Regions from separate parts of the Streptomyces sp. NPDC021020 genome, predicted to be linked through region 1. Evidence: riboswitches for the same ligand, from Rfam matches in the RefSeq annotation. Region 1 holds a riboswitch; each other region holds the start of a gene.
The links. Region 1 has a riboswitch for cobalamin ahead of metE (5-methyltetrahydropteroyltriglutamate--homocysteine S-methyltransferase). Riboswitches for the same ligand answer to the same signal wherever they lie in the genome.
Positions count from the first base shown of each region.

Region 2: linked by a shared signal. The riboswitch ahead of ACH4SL_RS34810 (prenyltransferase/squalene oxidase repeat-containing protein) and the one ahead of metE (5-methyltetrahydropteroyltriglutamate--homocysteine S-methyltransferase) in region 1 are both predicted to bind cobalamin.
Region 3: linked by a shared signal. The riboswitch ahead of ACH4SL_RS28000 (CbtB-domain containing protein) and the one ahead of metE (5-methyltetrahydropteroyltriglutamate--homocysteine S-methyltransferase) in region 1 are both predicted to bind cobalamin.

Region 1 covers NZ_JBIRQQ010000002.1:903,747-911,516, forward strand. Annotated here, with positions in the region: gene yicI (alpha-xylosidase) at 1-1,363, shown strand, start outside; gene metE (5-methyltetrahydropteroyltriglutamate--homocysteine S-methyltransferase) at 1,428-3,743, opposite strand; cobalamin riboswitch at 3,912-4,133, opposite strand; gene ACH4SL_RS08260 (DUF2470 domain-containing protein) at 4,224-4,955, shown strand; gene ACH4SL_RS08265 (NAD(P)/FAD-dependent oxidoreductase) at 4,966-6,213, opposite strand; gene ACH4SL_RS08270 (alpha/beta fold hydrolase) at 6,290-7,117, opposite strand; gene ACH4SL_RS08275 (class I SAM-dependent methyltransferase) at 7,288-7,770, opposite strand, start outside.
Region 2 covers NZ_JBIRQQ010000015.1:186,784-194,553, reverse strand. Annotated here, with positions in the region: gene ACH4SL_RS34825 (lactate utilization protein C) at 1-554, shown strand, start outside; gene ACH4SL_RS34820 (NB-ARC domain-containing protein) at 697-3,201, shown strand; gene ACH4SL_RS34815 (hypothetical protein) at 3,198-4,910, opposite strand; cobalamin riboswitch at 5,053-5,200, shown strand; gene ACH4SL_RS34810 (prenyltransferase/squalene oxidase repeat-containing protein) at 5,304-7,770, shown strand, end outside.
Region 3 covers NZ_JBIRQQ010000010.1:32,228-39,997, forward strand. Annotated here, with positions in the region: gene ACH4SL_RS27980 (cobalt-precorrin-6A reductase) at 1-273, opposite strand, end outside; gene cobF (precorrin-6A synthase (deacetylating)) at 276-1,115, opposite strand; gene ACH4SL_RS27990 (hypothetical protein) at 1,112-1,888, opposite strand; gene ACH4SL_RS27995 (CbtA family protein) at 1,885-2,745, opposite strand; gene ACH4SL_RS28000 (CbtB-domain containing protein) at 2,836-3,051, opposite strand; cobalamin riboswitch at 3,087-3,218, opposite strand; gene ACH4SL_RS28005 (HoxN/HupN/NixA family nickel/cobalt transporter) at 3,381-4,514, shown strand; gene ACH4SL_RS28010 (putative protein N(5)-glutamine methyltransferase) at 4,577-5,428, opposite strand; gene ACH4SL_RS28015 (ABC transporter substrate-binding protein) at 5,781-7,103, shown strand; gene ACH4SL_RS28020 (carbohydrate ABC transporter permease) at 7,070-7,770, shown strand, end outside.

The DNA of each region.
Region 1 (7,770 bases):
CTTCACCTGGGACCCCGCGGTCTTCCCCGACCCGGAGGGCATGCTGGCCCGGCTGAAGGAGCGGGGCCTGCGGATCTGCGTGTGGATCAACCCCTACATCGCGCAGAAGTCCCCGCTGTTCGCCGAGGGCGCCGCGCACGGCTACCTGGTCCGGCGGCCGGACGGCAGCGTGTGGCAGTGGGACCAGTGGCAGGCCGGGATGGGCCTGGTGGACTTCACCGACCCCGACGCGCGCGCCTGGTACGCGTCCAAGCTGCGCGTCCTGCTGGACCAGGGCGTGGACTGCTTCAAGACCGACTTCGGCGAGCGGATCCCGGTCGACGTCGCCTGGTCCGACGGCTCCGACCCGCGGCGGATGCACAACTACTACACCCAGCTCTACAACGAGACGGTCTTCGACCTGCTGCGCGAGGTGCGGGGCGAGGACGAGGCGGTGCTCTTCGCCCGCTCGGCGACCGCCGGCGGGCAGCAGATGCCCGTGCACTGGGGCGGCGACTGCGAGTCGACCTTCGAGGCGATGGCCGAGTCGCTGCGCGGCGGGCTGTCGCTGGGCCTGGGCGGCTTCGGCTTCTGGAGCCACGACATCGGCGGCTTCGAGGGCACCCCGACGCCCGAACTCTTCGCCCGCTGGGTGCAGTTCGGCCTGCTGTCCTCGCACAGCAGGCTGCACGGCAGCCGGTCCTACCGGGTGCCGTGGGAGTACGGCGAGCAGGCCGTCCCGGTCACCGCCGCCTTCACGCGCCTCAAGCACCGGCTGATGCCCTACCTTTACCGCGCCGCCGGGCAGGCCCGGGACACGGGCACGCCGGTGATGCGGGCCATGCTGCTGGAATTCCCCGACGACCCGGCCTGCGCCACCCTGGACCGGCAGTACATGCTGGGCGGCGACCTGCTGGTCGCCCCGGTCTTCAGCGCGGACGGCACGGTCGACTTCTACGTCCCCGCGGGCACCTGGACCAGCGTGCTGACCGGTGAGCGGGTCGAGGGCCCGGGCTGGCGGCGCGAGACGCACCCGCTCGACACCCTGCCGCTGCTCGCCCGGCCCGGCGCGGTGATCCCCTTCGGGGCCTCCTCGGACGGGCCGGTGTCCGACTGGGCGGACGGCGTGACCCTGCGGGTGTACGCGCCGGCCGACGGCGCCACCACCGTGACGCCGGTGCCCGCGCCGGACGGCTCGGGCACGCCGGTCACCTTCACCGTCACCCGCGCCGGTGACGAGATCACTGTCGAGACCGACAGCGCGCTGCCGTGGAACGTACTGCTGGCAGGCGTCGAGACCCCCGGGCACGGCGAGCCGCACCCGCTCGGCACGCTGCACCGGTGCGCGGCCGGGGTGACGCGGCTGGCGGCACGCCGGGCCTGACACGCGGCCGGTCCGGCCCGGCGCCCGGCGTTGCCGCGCGGCAACGCCGGGCGCCGGGCGCGGGTCAGGCGTCCAGCTCGGCGCGGACCGTGCGGGCCGCGGCCACCAGGTTCTCCAGCGACGCCCGGGTCTCGGGCCAGCCGCGGGTCTTCAGACCGCAGTCGGGGTTGACCCACAGCCTCTCCGCGGGGATGGCCTTCAGCCCGGTGCGCAGCATCCGGGCCGCCTCGTCGGCGCCGGGGACGCGGGGCGAGTGGATGTCGTAGACGCCCGGACCGGCCTCGCGCGGGTAGCCGTGCGCGGCCAGCTCGCGGGCCACCTGCATGTGCGAGCGGGCCGCCTCCAGGCTGATGACGTCCGCGTCGAGGTCGTCGATGGCCTGCACGATGTCGCCGAACTCCGCGTAGCACATGTGCGTGTGGACCTGGGTGTCCGCGCGCACCCCGGCGGTGGTGATCCGGAAGGCCTCGGTGGCCCACGCCAGGTACGCCGGCCGGTCGGCGGCACGCAGCGGCAGAGTCTCGCGCAGCGCGGGCTCGTCCACCTGGATCACGGCGGTGCCCGCGGCCTCCAGGTCGGCGACCTCGTCGCGCAGCGCCAGGGCGACCTGCCGGGCGGTGTCGCCGAGCGGCTGGTCGTCGCGGACGAAGGACCAGGCGAGCATCGTGACCGGTCCGGTGAGCATGCCCTTGACCGGCCGGTCGGTGAGCGACTGGGCGTAGGACGTCCAGCGCACGGTCATGGGCCCGGGGCGGGAGATGTCACCCGCCAGGATCGGCGGGCGCACGTACCGGGTGCCGTAGGACTGGACCCAGCCGTGCCGGGTGGCCAGGTAGCCGGTGAGCTGCTCGGCGAAGTACTGGACCATGTCGTTGCGCTCGGGCTCGCCGTGCACGAGGACGTCCAGGCCGGTCTTCTCCTGGAAGGCGATGACCTCGCGGACGGCGTCGCGCATCCGCTCCTCGTAGCCGGCGGTGTCGATGCGTCCGGCCCGCAGGTCGGCGCGGGCGGTGCGCAGCTCGCCGGTCTGCGGGAAGGAGCCGATCGTCGTGGTCGGCAGCAGCGGCAGCCGCAACCGGGCCCGCTGGGCGGTGGTGCGCTCGTCGTACGGCTGCGCGCGGCGGGCGTCGGCGGCGGTGACGGCCGCGGCCCGCTCGCGGACGGCCGGGTCGCGGGTGAGCGGGGAGGCCGCGCGCGAGTCGAGCGCGGCGCGGTTGGCGGCCAGCTCGTCGGCGACGGCCTCCGTGCCGCGGGACAGGCCCGCGGCGAGGGTGGCGATCTCGGCGGTCTTCTGCCGGGCGAAGGCGAGCCAGGGCAGCACCTGCGGGTCGAGGCCGGTCTCGGCGGCGGCGTCGAGCGGCACGTGCAGCAGCGAGCAGGACGCGGCGACGTCGACCTGACCGGCCAGCCCCAGCAGGGTGCCGAGGGTGGCGAGCGCCTTGCGCAGGTCGGCGGTCCAGATGTTGCGGCCGTCGACGACACCCGCGACCAGGCGCCTGCCGGGCAGTCCGCCGGCCGCCGCGAGGCCGTCGAGATTGCCGGCGGCCGGGCCGGTGAAGTCCAGGGCCAGGCCCTCGACCGGGGCTTCGGCCAGCACCGGCAGGGCCTCGCCGAGCCGGTCGAAGTAGGAGGCGACCAGCAGCTTCGGGCGGTCCGTCAGGGAGCCCAGCGCGCGGTAGGCGCGGGCGGCGGCGTCGAGTTCGGCGGCGTCCCGGTCCTGGACGAGCGCGGGCTCGTCGAGCTGCACCCACTCGGCGCCCGCCGCGCGCAGCCCGGCCAGCACCGCGGCGTAGACGGGCAGCAGCCGGTCCAGCAGGCTCAGCGGCTCGAAGTCCGCGGGCGCGCCGGGCGCGGGCTTGGCCAGCAGCAGGTACGTGACGGGTCCGACGAGCACCGGCCGCGGGGTCAGCCCCTGCGCCAGGGCCTCGGCCAGCTCGACGAGCTGCTTGGCGGGGTCGGGGGCGAAGACGGTGTCGGGCCCCAGCTCGGGCACCAGGTAGTGGTAGTTCGTGTCGAACCACTTCGTCATCTCCAGCGGCGCGACGTCCTGCGTGCCGCGGGCCATCGCGAAGTAGCCGTCGAGCGGGTCGGCCTCGACCGCGGCGCGGTGCCGCGCGGGGATCGCGCCGACCATGACGCTGGTGTCGAGGACGTGGTCGTAGAGCGAGAAGTCGCCGGTGGGCACCTCGTCGATGCCGGCCTCGGACAGCTGCCGCCAGTTGGCCCGGCGCAGCTCGGCCGCGGTCCTACGCAGCTCGGCCGCGGTGACGCGGCCCTTCCAGTAGCCTTCGACGGCCTTCTTCAGTTCCCGGTCGGCACCCTGGCGGGGGTAGCCGTACACGGTGGCCCGTGCTGCCGCGGCTGCGGGCTTGGTTGTCACGGAGATCTCCTTCACGAGACGGATCCCTGAGATCCCGGCGACGGGACGGGGGCGTGAAGGGTGACGCAGCCGGACGGGTCGGGACTGTTCCCCCCGAAAGGGGTACGTCCACCCGCCGGTTGTCGCCGACCCGCCCTCGAGGTCACCGGGATGTCCGTGCGCGGAACGGTCCGCGTACGGGCAACGGGCAGGTCTTCGGACTCGCGGGCGCTCTGCCGGAAGGCAGTTTTCCTACTGGCCGTCGCTTCCCAGGTCCGCGGCCCGGACCCAGTGCGTATGACGGCGGTCGTTCCCACTCACCGCTGCGGGGCAGTCCCGGATTCCCACCGGGTTCCCTCTTACGACGCGCCTGCCTGGCGGGCAGGGCGAACCAGTTGCACCACCCAGCGTAGAACGCCGCGGGACTTCCGGCTGCCGTTGTCCACATCCCGGCTCGGTGTCATATTAAGGTTAGGCTTACCTAAGTCCCGAGGAGGACGTGTGACCAGGACCGCCGATCCGCGCGAGCCCAGCGCCGCCGAGCAAGTCCGCAGCATCCTGTCGACCGCGGGCTCCGCCGGGGTGACGGCCAACGGTGCGCACGAGGACTTCCTGACCGGCGTGGCCGCCGACTTCGACGGCCGCGTCCTGCGGCTGCGCGTCCCCGTCGACAGCCGCACCGCCGCGGAGGCGTCCTGCGGCCCGGCGGTCGGCATCCCCGCGGTGCTGGAGTGGACGGACCTCGCGCCCGTACCCGTACGCGACCGGGTCCGCGCCCGGGTGCGGATCACCGCCCGGCTGCAGGCGCCCGAACCGGGGCCTGCCGGGGCGGTGCGGCTGCGGGCCGACGTCCGCGCCGTCGCGTTCGACGCGCGCGGGGCCCGCCACCTGGTCGCACCCGGCGAGCTGGCCGCCGCCCGGCCCGACCCGGTCGCCTCCGCCGAGGCGCGGCTGCTGCTGCACCTGGCCGAGGACCACCAGGAGCACCTGGACGAGCTGGCCCGGCTGCTGACGGACCGGCAGCTCGTCGATGTCACCCGCGTCGTCCCGCTCGCCCTCGACCGGCACGGCATCGTGCTGCGCCTGGAGCGCCCGTACGGCCACCTCGACGCCCGGCTGCCCTTCCCGCACCCGCTGACGGGGCCCGACGAGCTCGGCCACCACATCCACGCCCTGCTCACCCGCGCCTTCCACGAGCGGCACCACACCCGGTACGGCCGCCGACGCCGGTGACCGGACGCCGCTACCCGCCGGTCGCGCGGTCGGCGAGGATCTCGCGGGCGGCGCGTGCGCCGGAGGCGAGGGCGCCCTGCACGGAGCCGGTCGCGCGGTGGTCGCCGCAGACGTGGACACCGGGGGAGTGGCGGGTGGTACGGGAGAGCGGCCAGGGCGGTGGCATGGCCGGAAGCGCCTCCGGCACCGGGTAGACGGCCACCGGCTCCCAGCCGCGGGTGTCCGTCCCGTACAGCTCGGCCAGCACGTCGCGCACCCGCGCCTCCCGCCGCGCGGGGTCGTCCGCGCCCAGGACCGAGGTGGCCACCAGCGCCCGCCCGCGCGGCGCGTACGACGGCGCGACCTCGCTGAGCACCACCGTGTTGAGCACCCGCCGCGCGCTGTCCACGACCAGCGTCGGCTCGGCCAGCGGCGACCGCGGGGCGGCGTGGTAGTACGTGGTGACCGCGCGGACCGGCGGCACGGCGAGTCCCGGCAGCAGCTCCGCGGCGGCCGCCGGGCCGGTCGCGACGACCACCGCGCGGGCCGGCTGCTCCTCCCCGTACGCCGTCAGCACCCCTTCCCCGGTGAGACGTTCGACCGGGGTGCCGAGCACCACCGTGCCGTCCGGCAGGGCGGCGGCGAGCTGCTCGGGGACCGCGGCGACACCGCGGGCGGGCAGGCACAGCCTGCCGCGCATCATCGAGCGCCACACCAGGTGGAAGTAGCGGCTGGAGGTCTCCAGCTCGTCCTCCAGGAACACCCCCGACAGGAAGGGCCGCAGCAGCCGCTCCACCAGATCCTCGCCGATCGCGGCATCCGCCAGCGCCGTCCTGGTCGTCCGGTCCGGCGCCCGCTTGAGCGCCCGCGGCGGCGTGAGCAGATCCCGCCCGCACAGCATGACCAGCGCGGACACGTCCCGCAGCGAGCCGAGCCGGCCGGGCAGCAGATCGGCGGCCTGCCGCGGGGCCCGCGTCGGATCGGCGAAGCGCAGCATGCCCCGCGGGGTGCGCACCAGGACGCCGGGGCCGAACGGCCGCGCGTCCAGCTCGTCCACCCGCAGCCGGCGGCGCAGTTGCGGGTAGGACGGGTTGACGACCTGGAAGCCGCGGTCGAAGCGGAAGCCGTCCCGCACATCGGTGCGCATCCGCCCGCCGACCCCGTCGGACGCCTCCAGCACCCGGACCCGCAGCCCCGCGGCCACCAGGTCCTGCGCGCACGCGAGCCCCGCGAGCCCGGCGCCGACCACCACCACGTCCACCGCTGCCTTCGTCGCCACCGCGCTCTCCGTCCGCCGGGCCCGGCCGTCCCCCGGCGGCGCGGGCGGGCCGCGGCGCCGGGGGACGGGAGGGGAGTCACTTCGCCAGGAATTCCAGCAGGTCCTTGGTGAACTTCTCCTTGTCGCCGGGCACCAGCGCGATGCCGTGCGAGCCGCCCTCGTAGACCTTCAGCTCGGCGTCCTCGACCAGCTTCGCCGTCTTGGCGCCGGTCGCCGCGAAGGGCACGATCTGGTCGTCGTCGCCGTGCACGACCAGCGTCGGGACGTCGAACTTCGCGAGGTCCGCGTGGAAGTCGGTCGCCGCGAAGGCGTCCACGCAGGCCACGGCGCCCTCGATCGTCTCGTCCATCGCCATCAGCCAGAAGGCGTCCCGGTTGCCCTGGGTGGCCCGGCTGCCCTCGCGGTTCGCCCCGAAGAACGCCTCCGAGGTGTCCTTCCAGAACTGCGAGCGCTCGGCGAGGATGCCGGCCTTGATCTCGTCGAAGGCCTTCTGCGGCACCCCCTCCGGGTTGTCCGGCCCCTGGAGCATGATCGGCGGGATCGCCGAGAGCAGCACCGCCGAGCGGACCCTCTCCGTGCCGTGCCGGCCGATGTAGCGGGCCAGTTCGCCGCCGCCCATGGAGTGGGCGACGAGGGTGACGTCGCGCAGGTCCAGGCCGGTGATCAGGTCGTCGAGGTCGTCGGCGAAGGTGTCGAAGTCGTAGCCGTCGAAGACCGGAGTCGAGCGCCCGTGGCCGCGCCGGTCGTGCGCGATGCCGCGGAAGCCCGCGTCGGCCACCGCCTTGAGCTGGTCCTGCCACGCGTCGCCGCTGAGCGGCCAGCCGTGGATGAAGACCACCGGACGGCCATGGCCCCAGTCCTTGTAGAAGATCTCGACCCCGTCCCGCGTCGTCACGAAGGGCATGAAGATTTCCTCTCGCTCGCTCGGTCGCCTTCCCCCCGCGCGCCGCGTGCGTCACGGACGCCCCGCGGGCCCGGTGCGTCCCGCCCCTCGTTCCCGCCGCCGGATGCCGCTCCTCCCATGCTGCGCCTGTCCGCCGCTCCCGCAAGGCGAGCGGCGGCGCGGGCCTGCGGCTACCGCCGTGGCCTGCGGCCCCAGGCGGTGAGCAGGCCCGCCGAGAGCGCGGCGCACCGCGGGGAGTCGAGGTAGCGCAGGGCCGCGTCCAGGCCCGCGTCGTCGATCAGGCCGGTGGCGAGCATGGCCGGGCGGCTGCGCTGCCAGGTGTCGGCCCAGAAGCGGCTGATCGCGCTGCCCGGCAGCAGCGGCGGCACATGGATCCCGGCGCCCACGGATTCCAGCCCGGCCGCCCGCAGCAGCGCGGGGTAGGACGGCACCCAGGACGCGTCCGTCCCGATTGCGGCTTCCAGGCCCTGCCACATCGCGCGCATCGCCGCCGTGTACGGGGACGCGGGCGCCCGGTCGCCGGTGAGGTCGACCGCGTCGCCGAGGACCAGGAAGCCGCCCGGCTCGACCAGCTCCGCCAGCCGCCGGACCATGCGCTCGGGCTCGGGCAGGTGCATCAGCAGGAACCGGGCGTGCACCAGCCGGAAGGAGCC
Region 2 (7,770 bases), on a different contig from region 1:
CCGACCCCGCGCCCCCGGCGCAGGACCACCGCGCCCTCGTCGACCTGCTCGCCGAGAACCTCGCCGACTACCGCGCCCGCGTCCACCGCGCCGCCGAGGCCGAGTTGCCCGCGGTGGTGGCGAGGCTGCTCGCCGGGCGCGGGGCGCGCAGCGTCGCCGTACCCCCGGGCCTGCCCGCGGCCTGGCTCGCGGACACGGTCGGCGTCGACATCCGCGAGGACACGGCCGAACACCCGCTCACCGCCCTCGAACTGGACGGTGTGGACAGCGTGCTGACCGGCTGCCGGGTGGCCGTCGCCGTGACCGGCACCATCGTCCTGGACGCCGGCCCCGCCCAGGGTCGCCGGGTGCTGACCCTCGCCCCCGACCACCACATCTGCGTCGTCCGCACCGCCGACCAGACCGTGGCGTCCCTCGCCGAGGCCCTCGCCCGCCTGGACCCCACCTGCCCCCTCACCTGGATCTCCGGCCCCTCCGCCACGAGCGACATCGAACTCGACCGCGTGGAGGGCGTCCACGGCCCCCGCACCCTCGACGTCATCCTGACGGGCTGACCACCGGCGCCCCCCGCGCGCCGCCGCGCACGGGTTGACGTCACGTCAGCTCGCACGGGCGAGCCGCTATGTGCAAGCGGCGGCGAAGTGCCTACGGTGGGTGTCCGCGGCTGCGCGCCCGCGGTGACCCGAAGGGGGTTGTGTGGAGCCCGAGTTGGCGGCACTTGCGACGTCTGGTGCCACGGCGTTCGTCGAACTGCTGGTGTCGGAGGCCTTCGAACGGGTGCGGCGGCCCGTGGCCCGGTTCCTGCGCCGGGGGTCCGGCGGCGCGCCCGTCGACGGGGAGCTCCAGGAGGAGAGTCGGGAGGCGCTGCGGGCGCGGGAGACGGGGGACGAGGTCGCCCTCGCCGACGTCCGGCAGCGCTGGCAGGAGCGGCTGGCGGTGATCTTCCGGGACGACCCCGGCGCCCCGGCCGAGCTGGCGGGGCTGCTGGCGGAGCTGGCACCGGACACCTCGCGGGGCTTCGTCAGCCTGGTCAGCGGCGGCGTGAACCACGGCCCCGCCTTCCAGGGCTCGCACATCCACGGCGGCATCGTCTTCAACGTCCGCCCCGCCGCGGCCCCCGAGCCGGACGGGCGGGTACGGCCGGACCAGGTCCCGCCCGTGACCGTTCCGTTCAGCAACCGGCGGGCCGAACTGACCGCTCTGGACACGGCGTTGGGCGGGACGGGCGTCGGCGTCGGGGTCCTCGAAGGGCTCCCCGGCGTGGGGAAGACGGCCACCGCCCGCCGCTGGGCGGAGCTGGCGCGCGAGCGCTTCCCCGACGGCCAGCTCTACGTCGACTTCGCCGCGCTGCGCGACCAGGCCGCGCCGTCGGCACCGGCGGGCGACGTCTCCGAGGCGCTGGCCATGTGCCTGAAGTCGCTCCCGGGCGGTGACCGGGACATCCCCGCCTCTGTCGCGGCCCGCACCAACCTCTTCCGGTCGCGCTCGGCGGAGCTGCGCATCCTGCTCGTCCTGGACGATGTGACCGCGGCCTCCCAGGTGCGGGCGCTGATCCCGAAGGGCGCGGGCAGCGCCGTGCTGGTCACGAGCCAGGGGCGGCTCGCCGAGCTGTTCCTGGACGGCGGCGCCCGGCCGATCCCGGTCGGGCCGCTGGACGCGCACGGCGGGCTGGCGCTGCTGAGGGACCGGTGCGGCGAGCAGGCCGTCGAGGCCGAACGGGAGGCCGCCGAAAGACTCGTGGAGCTGTGCGGCGGCCTGCCGGTGGCCTTGCAGGTCGCGGCCGCCCGGCTGGTCACCGGCGGCGGTCTGACCCTGGCCGAGCTGGCCGCGGAGCTGGAGGAGGAGGCCGGCCGGCTGGCGGGCCTGTCGCTGTTCGGGGAGGAGTCGCCGGTGTCCGTCGCTCTTGGACCTTCGTACCGCCTGCTGCCGCCGGAGGCGGCGCGGCTCTACCGGCTGCTGGGCTGGCTGCCGTCGAGCGACTTCGACGCCGGGGTGGCGGCGGCCGCCGCCGGGGTGGACGCGGCGGCGGCCAAGCGGCTGCTGGGCGTCCTGGTGAAGGCGAGCCTCGTCGAGACCGTGCGGGGCGGCCGCTACCACGTCCACGACCTGGTCCGCCTGCACGCGCGCGAGCGCGCGGTGGAGGAGGAGCCCGGGTCCGCGTACGCCGAGCTGACCGAGCGGGTGGCGCGGCACTACCTCGCGCTGGCCGCGCTCGCCGACCGCGCGGTGCGGCGGGACCGGCTGCGGGTGGCCCGGCTCGACGAGCTGCTGCGCGACGCCGACGATCCCTTCGCCGCGCCCGGCGGACCGGCCCCGCTGGAATGGCTGGACACCGAACGGGCCGCGATCCTCGCGGTGCTGCGCGCGGCCACGGCGCACGAGCTGTACTCCCTGGTGTGGCCGCTGGCCGAGGCCTTCACCGTCCTCTTCCTGCACCACCGCTACCTCGGTGCGTGGAAGGAGTCGCTGGAGCTGGGCGCCGACGCCGCGGCGCGGGCCGCGGAGCGGGCGACCACGGCCGAGGACGTCGCGCTGGCCACGGCCGGGGAGGCGCGGCTGCGCAGCCTGCTCTCCCGCCCGCTGCTGGACCTGCTCGACACCGGGGGAGCGGGCAGGGAGCTGCGGCGGGCCGAGGCGCTCGCCGCGGTGTCGGGCGACCTCCACGTCCATGCCTCGGTGCTGGAATTCCTCGGGCGCTACCAGACGCCCTTCGAGCTGTCGGGAGCCGTCGACACGCTGCGCCGCTGCCTGGAACTCAACGAGCGCGCCGGGGATCCGCGCGGCGCCGCCCTCGCCCTCTTCTTCCTCGGGCGCGCGCAGCACGTCGACGGCGACGCGGCCGGGGCGATGGCCACGCTGCACCGGGCCCGGGACGCCTTCGCGGCGCTCGCCGAGCCCGACCCGCGGATGGCCGCCCGGGTGGGCGCGGGCATCGGCGCCGTCCACGCCCGGCTCGGCGAGACCGACGACGCGGTACGCGAACTGCGCGCGGCGGTACGGGCGCTGGAGGAGAACGACGCGGAGCACTACGCCGCGCAGGCGCTGGAGCTGCTCGCCCGCGTGACGGAGTCGGTCGAGGGGCGTACGGAGCAGGTCCGCGGCTATGTGCGCCGGGCCCGGGAGATCTACGCGGCGGTCGGCAACGACCAGGCGCAGGCCATGGACCGCTGGCTGGACACCTTCGAGGACGACACGCCCTAACGGGCCAGGGGCGCGGGGCGCAGCCGCAGGGCCGCGTCCTCGCCCGGCCGCTCGCCCACCCGCAGCGTCACCACCGCGCCGTCCAGCGGCGCGCCGGTGAGCAGGCAGGCGTGGACGACCGCGGCGGGCAGGCCCGGGTCGCGCGTGGGACCGGTCGCGTCCACCTCCACGACGCGGCCGTCCCTGAGCCCGACCAGTGTGCCGCCGCCACGGACGGCCGCGGCCGCGAGGAGGGCGCCGGGCAGCTCGTCGAGGCGGTCCCCGATCCAGCGCAGCGCCTCGACGGCCGTGGCGGCGGGGCGGGCGCGCAGCAGGACGGAGGCGCTCTCGGTCAGCCGGTGGTCGCGCTCGTCGTCCGTGCTCGCCAGGTGGGTGAAGGACGCGCCGGTGTCCGGACCCGCGGCCGCGTACCCGGCGACCGCCGCCGGGACACGGCGGACGGTGACGACCGGCGCGTCGCCGCCCGCCGCCACGCCCGTCGTCACCAGCCACGACGTGACCGGCCCGGCAGGGGAGTCCGCGGCCGGCAGTACGAGGGGCGCCGGCGGCGCCGCGGCCGGTTCCGGCAGCTCCAGGAAGCGGTAGACGGCGCCGCGCAGGCGGGCGAGCGCGTGGCCGGGCTCGGCGAAGGCCTGGCCGGCGACCTCGGCGTACCGCTCGGCCGCGTGCTGCTCCGCCGCGGCCGCCCGCACCTGCCCGAGCAGATCCCCGCGGGGTTCGAGCCGCGGCGCGGCGGCGGCCAGCGCGTGGACGGCCGTACCCGGCACCGCGTCCGCGCCGATCCCCGTCAGCAGGACGGGTGTTCCGCTGGCCGCGCCGTAGAGCGTCACCGAGCCGTGGTCGCCCACCAGCACGTGCGCGGCGACGAGCGCGGGCCGCCACGCGTGGACGGCGGGGATCAGCAGCAGGCCCGCGTCCAGCGCGGAGGCCAGCAGCGTACGGATCTGCCACGCCCCGTGGCCCGACCACACGTTGGGGTGGATGATCGCGCCGACCCGGTATTCGTCGCAGGGCAGCTGCGCGAGCAGCCGCGGGAGCAGGTCCGGGTGCCGGCCCAGCAGCGAGGTGGGGCCCCACGTGGAGCTGACCACGACCAGCCGCTGGTGCTCCGCGACGCCCAGCGCCGTACGGTACGCCGCCCGGCGCGGACGGCTGGCGGCCAGCTCGTCGAAGCAGGGGTCGCCCACCAGCAGCGTCCGCCCGGCCGCCTTCGGGTGGGCGGCGACCAACTGCTCCTCCTGCGCCGGGTGCGACACCGCGAGCCAGGCCCGCCCGCTCTCCAGCAGCGCGTCCGGCACCACACCGGACAGCCGGGTCCGCGCGCTGCGGGAGTCCGGGACGAGCTTCTGGAAGCCGATGCCGTGCGGCAGCACCAGCACCGGGCAGTCGCCCTCGGGCACCTCGATGTTCTCGCTCGCCGAGACGATGAGGTCGGGGGAGACGTCCGCCAGCTGCTCCCACGGCATGACCCGGCACCCGCTGCCGCTCAGCAGGTCCAGCACGCCCGAACTGAACGCGGACGTCGGGTCGTAGGCGAAGACGACGGTCACCCGGGGGTCGTCCCGCAGCAGCGCCGGAAGCGTTTCCAGTGCCCGTACGGTCGAGGTGACCGTACGCGCGGCGACGACGAGCGTGCGCTCGCCCCGGAAGGTCGTCCAGCGCGGGGCGTCCCGCCCCACGGGCACGCGCAGCGGCGGGCTACCGGACACCGCGCCCGCCCGCCTCCGCCATACCCGCCCCACTCTTCAGTCGGCTGAACGCCTACACGGTATCCCGGGGGAGGGGGCGCGGCGGGGAACGCGGGTCGGCACGCCTCCCGCCCCGTGCGGGGCACGCGACTGTGCGCGACATTGACGTCACAGCGGATCGCGTGGTGCCATGAAACGCATTTCCGATTCAGCAGCCAGGGGAAGCCGGTCGAAGTCCGGCGCTGACCCGCAACCGTAGGCCCCCGTCCAGGGGGCGAGCCGGATTACCTGCGCTGAACAGCAAGTCACGATCGCCGTCGAGGACTACGGCACGGACGACCCGGCCGGCGCCGCCCAGCTGCCGCCCGTTCCTCCGCGGCCCGCCCTCCCCGCCGGCCGACCTCGGGGGGACCCGTGCTTCGACTCTTCCGGCGCCGCGGCCGTGGACTGCCGCGTACCGCCGTACTGCTCACCGCCGGGGCGACGCTCGCCGGCACCGCCGGGCTGGTCACGTCGGCGGGCGCGGCACACGCCGACCCGATCGGCGACTGCACGGCGACGACCGGCGCGATCGTCGCGGTGGACTACGGGCACTGGGGCGGCCCGGTGCTGCGCGGCTGCGACGCGCACCCCACCACGGGTATCAACCTGCTGCACAACGCCGGGTTCACCACGGCCGGGACGGTGCACGACGGCCCCGGCTTCATCTGCCGGATCGGCAACGACGGCTTCGACAGCGGCACCCCCTACCCGACGCCCGCCGACGAGGCCTGCGTGCTGACACCGCCCGCCGACGCGTACTGGTCCTTCTGGATCGCGCCCGCCGGGCAGGACACCTGGGCCTACAGCCCGCTCGGCGCGTTCAGCGACCACCCGGCCGACGGCGAGGTCGAGGCGTGGACGTTCGGCCCCACCGACATCGGCGGCACCACCGGCCAGCCGCCCTTCACCCCGGACGACGTACGCGCCCAGGGCGGCGGCACCCCGACCAGCGCGCCGCCCACCAGCGCGCCCCCGACCAGCGTGCCGCCCACCACCCCGGCGCGGCCCGCCGACATCGCGGCGGCCGCGACCTGGCTGACGGGCCAACTGGAGGGCGGCGACCATGTGCCCGACGGCTGGGGCGGCACCGACTACGCCTCCACCGCGCAGACCGCGCTCGCGCTGGCCGCGGCCGGCGGCCAGGACGCCACGCTGCGGGCGCTCGACGCGTACCTGACCGCGCACGCCGACGCCTACCTGCTGCCCGACGCCACCGACACCGTGCCGCGCCCGGCGGCCGTCGCGAACCTGGCGCTGCTCGCCGAGATCCTGGGCGGCGACCCCAGGAAGACCGGGGGCCGCGACCTGCTCGCCGACCTCACCGACCATGTGTGCACCGCTGTCGCGGGAAGCCTCGGCAATTGCACCGCGCCCGGCGACTTCTACGGCGCCTCCTCGCCCGACGCCCAGGCCCTGGCGCTGCTCGCGCTGTCCCGCGGCGGCGTCGCCCCGCCCGCCGCGGCCGTCGACCGGCTCACCGGCATGCAGTGCGCGGACGGCGGCTTCTCCGGCTCCATGCTGGGCAGCGGCGAGCGCTGCACCTCCAACGCGGCGACCACCGCGGCGGCGGTCCTCGCCCTCAAGGGCCTGCCCGGTACCGGGGACGCGGTGGACAAGGCGGGCGCGTACCTGCTGAAGCAGCAGTCCGCGGACGGCAGTTACCCGGCCTACGACGGCGCGCCGTACGGCGACACCTCGACGACCGCGTCCGCCGCCCAGGCGCTGGGCCTGCTCGGCCGCACCGCCGAGGCCGCCGCCGCCCGCGGCTGGCTCGCCGCCCGGCAGACCGACGCCGGCGGCTTCACCGGCGACCCCTCGGCCACCGACCCGGACGTCTACGCCTCCACCGCCGCCACCCTCGCCGCCACCGGCACCGACCTGGCGACGCTGACCCACCCCCTCACGACCCCCACCCCCACCACCACCTCCCCGACGCCCACCACGGCCGCCCCGACCACCACCCCGCCGGCCGCCGCCACCGGCCCGGACCTCGCCAAGGGCGTCGCCTACCTCGTCGACCGCGACAACCTCGTCGACGGCCACTATTACGAGTCCGGATCCGGTTTCGCCGACTTCGGCCTCACCATCGACGGCCTGTTCGCCCTGTCCGCCGCGGGCGGCGCGGACGACACCCTCGCCGGTGTCACGGACTTCCTCCAGCACGGCAAGGACGGCAACGGCCGCGACATCGACGGCTGGACGCTGATCGGCACCGCGTACGCGCAGGGCGGCTCGCTCGCCAAGGAGGCCGTCGCCGCCGAGGTCACCGGCGCCGACCCGCGCGCCTTCGGCGGGCACGACCTGATCGCCGCCCTCGACGCCACCGTGTGCGCCGCCGCGGACGCCTCTGCGGGCTGCGCCGCCAAGGGCAACTACGCCTACGCGACGTCCGTCTTCTCGCAGTCCCTCGGCGTCATCGCCCAGCTGCGGGCGGGCGACACGGCAGCGGCGGCCGGGCCGATCGCGTACCTGGAGAGCCTGCAGAACGCGGACGGCTCCTGGCCCAGCCTCATCCCCGCGCACGGGGACTCCGAGGTCGACAGCACGGCGATGGCGATGATGGCCCTCGACCTCGCGCCCGGCAAGGACGCGGCGGACGCGGTGGCCGAGGGCGCCTCCTGGCTCGCGGGCAGGCAGCTCGCCGACGGCGGCTTCCCCGGCGCGGCCGGCGACTCCGTCAACTCCGCCGCCCTCGCGATCCAGGGCCTCGCCCTGGAGGGCACGCGCTACGCCCCGCAGATCGCCAGGGCGCGCGCCTTCCTCGCGGGCCAGCAGAACAAGGACGGCGGCTTCCGGGTCGCCGCCGACTCCGACCAGAAGGACTCCGACCTGCGGGCCT
Region 3 (7,770 bases), on a different contig from region 1:
GCCCGCGGTGCGGGCCGCGCGGGCGGCGTGGGCGCTGATCCGGGCGGCGAAGGGGTGGGTGGCGTCGACGACGGCGCCGGTGCGGTGCTCGCGCAGCCACCGTGCGAGGCCCTCGGCGCCGCCGAAGCCGCCGGACCTGACCTGCCCGGCGGGCAGGTGCGGCCGCGGGGTGCGCCCGGCGAGCGAGGTGGTGACGTCCAGCCCCGCGTCACCGGCGAGCAGCGCGGCCAGCTCCCGGGCCTCGCCGGTGCCGCCCAGGACGAGGACCCGCAGCATCAGCGGGGCCCGCGGTCCGGAGCGGGGCCGGCGGTGCCGGCGGCGGGCGGGGCCGCCGGTTCCGGGGTCGTGCCGCGCGGTCTGCGCAGGAGGTAGGTGTCCATGATCCAGCCCTTGCGGGCGCGGGCCTCGGCGCGGGTGGCGGTGATGCGGGCGGCCAGCGCGGTGTCGAGGGGGCCGGACAGCAGGATCTCGTCGGGGGTGCCGAGGTAGGCGCCCCAGTAGATGTGCAGGCCCTCCTCCGTGAGGGCGGTGAAGGCGTGCCGGGCGTCGAGCATCACGACCACGTCGTCGGCGCCGGGGGGCAGGCCGTGGTCGGCGAGCCGGCGGCCGGTGGTGATGTGGACCGGGCCGCCGACCTGGTTGAGGGTCACGCGGTGCCGGGCGGTGAGCGCGGCGACGCTGCTGACGCCGGGGACGACCGTCCACTCGAAGGCGGGCCCGTTCTCCGCGCGGATCTCGTCGAGGATCGCGAGGGTGCTGTCGTAGAGGGCGGGGTCGCCCCACACGAGGAAGGCGCCGGTGCCGCCGTCGGGCAGTTCGTCGGCGATCATCCGGCGGTAGAGGGCGGCGCGGCGGGCGCGCCAGTCGTCGACGGCGGGCGCGTAGCCGGGGGTGGGCGCGGTGCGGTCGCGCTCGGGGTCGCGGGCGGTGACGACGCGGTGCGGGCGGGTCGCGTGCCGCCGCAGGATCAGCTCGCGCAGGGCCGTCAGGTCGGCTTTGGCGTCGCCCTTGTCGAGCAGGAAGAAGACGTCGGTCCGGCCGATCGCGTCGACGGCCTGGAGGGTGAGCTGGGCGGGGTCGCCGGCGCCGATGCCGATGACGTGGACGTGTCTCATGGGCGGGTGTCCGTGGGAGTGTGCAGGGCGCAGTCGCCGCACAGGGCGCCGCGGCGGTCGGGGGCGGCCCGGTAGATGAGGCAGCAGCTGCGGCGGCGGAAGGCGCCGGCGGCCGTGCGGTCGCGCTGCGCGCGCAGCGGTTCGCGGTCCAGCAGCGCAGCGGCGAACTCCGCGGTGGCGGCGGCCAGTTCCGGGCGGGCGGCGGCGATCATGGCCGCGGCGCCGTTGACGGCGGAGGCGGTGTTGCCCAGCAGGATGTGCCGGGAGACGCCGAGTGGGACGTGGAGGGCGGCGAGCTCGGCGAGCGGCCCGTCGTGCAGCCGGGCGGCGAAGGCGTCGGCGAGCGGGCCGGGCGGCCGGACGGGGCCGCGCAGCGCGGCGGCGGGCAGTGAGAGGGGTACGGGGCCGCCGAGGACGGGCCGCCAGCGGGCGGCGGCGAGCGGGTGGTCCAGGAGCACGCCGTGCAGGACGGCGGCGGCGAGCGCGGGTGACACCAGGCGCGCGGCGAGGCCGAGGTGGGCGACGGACGCGCCGACGCGGGCCTCGACGGCGTCCGGCCGCCGCCCGCTCGCGGCGGCCAGCCACGCGCGTACGGCCTCGGCCCGGTCGGCGACGGCGGGCCCGTCGAGGGCCTGCCACCCCGCGTCGCCGGGCGCGGACGCCGTACCCGCCGCCGTGTCCTCGTGCGTCGTGAAGGCGAAGAAGGGCCCGAGCGCGGTGATCTCGGCGACCACCGCGCCCGCGTCCTTCGTTCGTGGTGCGGGAGGTGTCATGCGGGCGACGGAGCCGTTCCGCGTACGGGGGCGCCCGCCGTCGCGGGGCGCAGGACGCGTTCGGCGAGCGGCGCGAAGACGAGGCCGAGCGCGGACCACAGCAGCAGTTGCGCGCCCACGGAGTAGAAGCGGAAGGCGAAGAGGACGTCGGCCGGGAAGCCGGGGAAGACGATGTTCCCCTTGGCGTCGGTGAGCGGCTGGGGCGTCTCGGTGGCGTGGTCGCCGTAGTGCTCCTTGTTCCAGCCGAGGTGCCCGAGCGACGGCAGGAGGAGCATGACGACGCCGATGGCGACGACGAACGCGGCGCCGGCCAGCAGCGTGGCGTTCCAGTTGCCGAAGCGCGCCTGGAGCCGGCGGCCCAGCCAGACGGCGCCGACGAGGAAGGCGACCGAGCACACCACCATGATCAGGTAGAGGCCGCTGCGGGCCCTGATGGTCTCCTCGTGGCCGATGGCCGGCGGGTTGGCGGGGTATTTGAGGAACGGCACCAGGTACATGCCGAGGAATCCGCCGCCCGCCACGAGCAGGGCGAGGTTGCGGGCGCGCAGCCCGCCGACCCGCCCGAGGCAGACGGTGTAGGCGACGGCGAGGAGCGCGCCCATCGCCATGCCGAAGACGATCATTCCGACGCCGATGCCGACGTCCGCCTGGACGGTGCGGCTGAACAGGTCGGAGCCCGCGGCCTCGGGTGCGATCCCGGCCGCCTTGTCGAGGGCGGTCTGCGCGGCGTCACGGCCGCTCTCGTAGTCGATGGCCTTGCCGATGTACGGCTCGGCGAAGATGCGGGCGAAGACGAAGGCGAGCAGCCCGGCGACTGCGCCGGCGAGGACGCCGCGCAGCACGAGTTTCTTTTCCATGTCGAGTTGTCCGTTGCGAGGGGATGGGGGGACGCGGGGGCTTCCGGGCGCGACGGTCCGCCGCCCTCGGGGCGGCGGACCGGCCGGCCGTCAGTGGCAGGGGAAGCCGAGGAAGTGGCGTGCGTCGTGGACGAACTCGTGGATGTGCATGTCCTTGCCGAACACGGAGACGGCACCCTGGTCGACGCCGATGAAGTAGTAGGCGGCGAGCGCGAGGAACGTGGCGCCGACGAGCCACAGCGCGGCCTTGGTGACCGGCAGGACAACCGGTGTGGCGGCGGGGCGGGCAGGGGAAATGCTGCTCAAGATGAGCCCTCCTTCGGGGATCGTGCGTCCCTGGTCTGCTGGGCGTCGTGATGAGCGGGTGTCTGACTCCCCGTCTCGCCCGAAGGCGGCGGCGGGATCACAGTGGCGCGACCGTGCCGGAGTTCCACCGGCTTCCCCATGCCATCACTTACCCCGTGAGCGTAGGGCTCCGTTCTGTCATGCGTCAATCAGGGCGAATCGGCGATCACCAGGGGTTCCGCGTGTGTGATCAAGCTCTCCGGGGCCGGGGGCGGCCTATTGCACATCGTTCGCAACTAGTAGTCTGATGCGGTAAGCACCACACCGGCCGCTCCCCGGAGGACGAAGGAATGAGCAGCACCACCGAGGCCCCGGCCCCCGCCGGATCACGTCTGCGACGGATGAAGCACTCGATGACCCGGGCGGAGTGGACCCGGCTCGGCGGCATGGCGGCGTTCATCGTCGCCCTCCATGTGATCGGCTGGTTCACGCTGGTGGCGATCGTGGCGCCGGAGCACTACAGCGTCGGCACCAAGTCCTTCGGCATCGGCATCGGTGTGACCGCGTACACGCTCGGCATGCGGCACGCCTTCGACGCCGACCACATCGCGGCGATCGACAACACCACCCGCAAGCTCATGCACGAGGGCAAGCGCCCGCTGTCGGTGGGCTTCTGGTTCTCGCTGGGCCACTCCAGCATCGTCTTCGGGCTGGCCGTGCTGCTGTCGCTGGGCATCAAGTCGCTCTCCGACCCGGTCGAGAACGACGACTCCCAGCTGCACTCCGTCACCGGCTGGATCGGGACGACCGTCTCGGGGACGTTCCTCTACGCCATCGCGATCATCAACCTGCTGATCCTGGCCGGGATCTGGAAGGTCTTCCGGCAGATGCGCGGCGGGCACTTCGACGAGGCCGCGCTCGAGGAGCACCTGAACAACCGCGGGTTCATGAACCGGCTGCTCGGCCGGGTGATGAAGTCGATCACCAAGCCCTGGCAGATGTACCCGCTGGGGCTGCTGTTCGGCCTGGGCTTCGACACCGCGACCGAGATCGCCCTGCTGGTGCTGGCCGGGTCCGGCGCCGCCTCCGGGCTGCCCTGGTACGCGATCCTGTGCCTGCCGGTCCTCTTCGCGGCGGGCATGTGCCTGCTGGACACGATCGACGGCTCGTTCATGAACTTCGCCTACGAGTGGGCCTTCTCCAAGCCCGTCCGCAAGGTCTACTACAACCTGACCATCACCGGCCTGTCGGTCGCGGTGGCCCTCATCATCGGCACCGTGGAGCTGCTGGGCCTGGTCAGCGACAAGGCCGGGCTGCACGGCGCCTTCTGGGACTGGATCGGCGGCCTGGACCTCAACATCGTCGGCTACGTGATCGTCGGGCTGTTCTTCGCCACCTGGGCGGTGGCGGTCGCGGTGTGGAAGTTCGGCAACATCGAGGAGAAGTGGTCCGCGGGACTGCGGACGGCCGAACAGCCGGACTGACCCCCGCACGGCAGCGGCGGCCGAAGGCCCGCACCCCGGCACCCGGGGTGCGGGCCTTCGGTCTAGTGCTGCGGCCGGGTGCCGATGACGACCGTCGCACCGAGGTCGTCGTCGGTGGCCGTGCGGGTGCGCAGGCCGCCGGCCGCGAGGACGCCCGCGGCCGTACCGGCCTGCCGCTCGCCCGCCTCGACCAGGACGGAGCCGCCGGGGGCCAGCCACCCGGCCGCGTCGGCGGCGACCCGGCGCAGTACGTCCAGGCCGTCGGGGCCGCCGTCGAGGGCCATGGGGGCCTCGTGGTCGCGGGCCTCGGACGGGAGCAGGGCGACCGCGCCGGTGGGCACGTAGGGCACGTTGGCGGCCAGCACGTCGACCGTGCCGCGCAGCGCGGCGGGCAGCGCCGCGAAGAGGTCGCCGCAGTGGGCCAGGCCGCCGGCCGCGGCGATGTTGCGGGCCGCGCACGCGACGGCCGCCGGGTCGAGGTCGGCGGCGTGCAGTTCGGTACGGCCCAGGGCCGCGGCCAGGGCCGCGCCGACCGCGCCGGAGCCGCAGCACAGGTCGGCGACGACCACCCGCCCGCGCGCGGCGAGCGCGGCCCGGCCGAGCGCGGTGGCCTCGCGCACCAGCAGCTCGGTGCGCCGGCGCGGGACGAACACGCCGGCGTCGACCTCGATCCGCAGGGAGCAGAACTCGGCCCAGCCGACGACGTGTTCCAGCGGCCGCCCGGCGGCGCGCGCGGCGGTCATCGCGGCGGCCTCGGCGGGTGTGGCGGCGGTGTCCAGGATGATGCGGGCCTCGTCCTCGGCGAAGACGCAGCCCGCGGCCCTGAGCCGGGCGGTGACGGCGGCGTGGGTGAGGTCCTCGGCGGGCTGCGGGGTGGCGGGCGCGGGCCCGGCGGTTTCCGGGGTGTGCGGCATGGCGGCCTCTCGGCGGGGTACGGCGGCCGGCGGAACCGGTCAGGAAGCCCCGGGGCCGCGGCCGTACGGCGGGAACGTGCGGTGCGTACGCGCGGTGATCGGTCCCACCTCCCCCTGCATGCCGTGGCGCGCGCCGGCGGCCTCGCCGCCGGTCGGCGCCCAACCTACCGCAGGCCGGGCGGCCCTCCTACTGAACCGGTATGTAACGGTTAAGCATCAGCGCGGAATCAGCGTCTTTACCGGCCCACAACCCAATGCAATAGTGCGGTCGTTCTCCAACTGAATCGCTTAAGTTGATCCGCCGCCGTCCTGCTGGTCTCGGTCGGACGTCGTGGAAACGGAGAGGGAGCAGATGAAGCGCACAGCACTCGCCGGTCCGCTGGTCGCCGTGATGGCGCTGCTGGCGACGGCCTGCGGTGGCGGAGGCTCGTCGTCCGGCGGTGGGTCGGCCGCCTCGCCGACCGATCCGTCCAAGGTCACCGGGGACATCAAGGTCCTGACCCAGCGCACCGACCTGGTGCAGGACGGGACGATGAAGAAGTACGCCGCGGAGTTCCAGAAGATCTACCCCAAGGTGCACGTCACCTTCGAGGGGATCACGGACTACGAGGGCGAGGTCAAGATCCGGATGAACACGTCGAACTACGGCGACGTGCTCATGATCCCGGCGGCCGTCAAGACCGACGACTACCCGAAGTTCTTCGCCTCGCTGGGCACGGCGGACGAGCTGGGCAAGAAGTACACCTTCACCGAGAAGGCCACGGTCGGCGGCAAGGTCTACGGCATCGCGAACTTCGCGAACGCCGACGGCTTCGTCTACAACAAGACCGTGTGGCAGCAGGCCGGCGTCACCGACTGGCCCACCACGCCCGACCAGTTCCTGACCGACCTGAAGGCGATCAAGTCGCAGACCGAGGCGACGCCGTACTACACCAACTACAAGGACGGCTGGCCGCTGACCGCGTGGACGCAGGTCCAGGGCGCCGTCACCTGCGACGCCAAGGCGACCGACGAGCCGGCCGGCGACCCCGATCCGTGGAAGGCCGGCAGCGACCTGAACGTCGGCGACACGCTGCTGTACGACATCGTGCACGACAAGCTCGCCGAGCAGGACCCGACCACCACCAACTGGGAGAACAGCAAGAACCTGCTGGCCACCGGTCAGATCGGCACCATGTGGCTGGGGTCGTGGGCGATCGTGCAGATGCAGGACGCGGCCAAGAAGGCGGGCAAGGACCCGGCCGAGATCGGCTACATGCCCTTCCCGTCGCAGAAGGACGGCAAGTTCTGCACGCCGGTGGCGCCCGACTACCAGGAGGCGGTGAACATCCACTCCCAGCACAAGGCCGCCGCGCGTGCGTGGATCGACTGGTTCACCGACAAGTCCGGCTACGTGCAGGACAACCAGGCCGTCCCGACGCTCAAGGGCGGTGAGATGCCGAGCGCCCTCAAGCCCTTCCAGGACGCCGGGGTGCAGTTCGTCCAGATGTCGCAGGCGCAGGCCGCGAAGGTCACCACCATCGACAACCAGTCCGAGATCGGCATGACCGACAAGCCCGACTACCGCCAGCACCTGATCGACGTCGCCCGCGGCGCGGCCGGCGGCGATCTGCCCGGCATCTTCGCGGACCTCGCGAAGAAGTGGTCGGCCGCGCAGAAGACCGCGAGCCTGTGAGCCGCGCTCGGGTCTGGCGGACCGTGACGCCATGGCTGTACCTGGCGGTGCCGCTGGCTCTGCTGATCACGTTCACCTACATCCCGGTCGGGAACATGATCAGGGACAGCTTCACCGACTGGGACGGCGTCAGCCCGGACCGCAACTACGTCGGGACCAAGAACTACGTGGAGCTGTTCACCAGACCCGAGCTCTTCCAGGTCTTCTTCGTCAGCATCTACTACCTGGTCGCCTCCGTCGTGCAGATCGTCCTCGCGCTGTACTTCGCGACGGTCCTCAGTTTCGACGTGCGCTTCCGCAATCTCTTCAAGGGGATCCTCTTCTTCCCCTACCTGCTCAACGGTGTCGCGATCGGCTTCGTCTTCCTGTACTTCTTCCAGCCGCACGGCACCCTCGACACGGTGCTGAGCGCCTTCGGGGCGCACGGCCACCACTTCTGGCTGGGCAGCGGGCGGATGGGCAACACCTCGCTCGCCGGGGTGTCCGTGTGGCGCTTCATGGGCCTGAACTTCGTGCTCTTCCTGGGCGCGATCCAGTCCATCCCCGGTGAGCTGTACGAGGCCTCCGAACTGGACGGCGCCAACCGCTGGCAGCAGTTCCGGCACATCATCGCGCCGGGCATCAAGCCGGTGCTGAGCCTGAGCGCGATCCTGGCGATCTCCGGTTC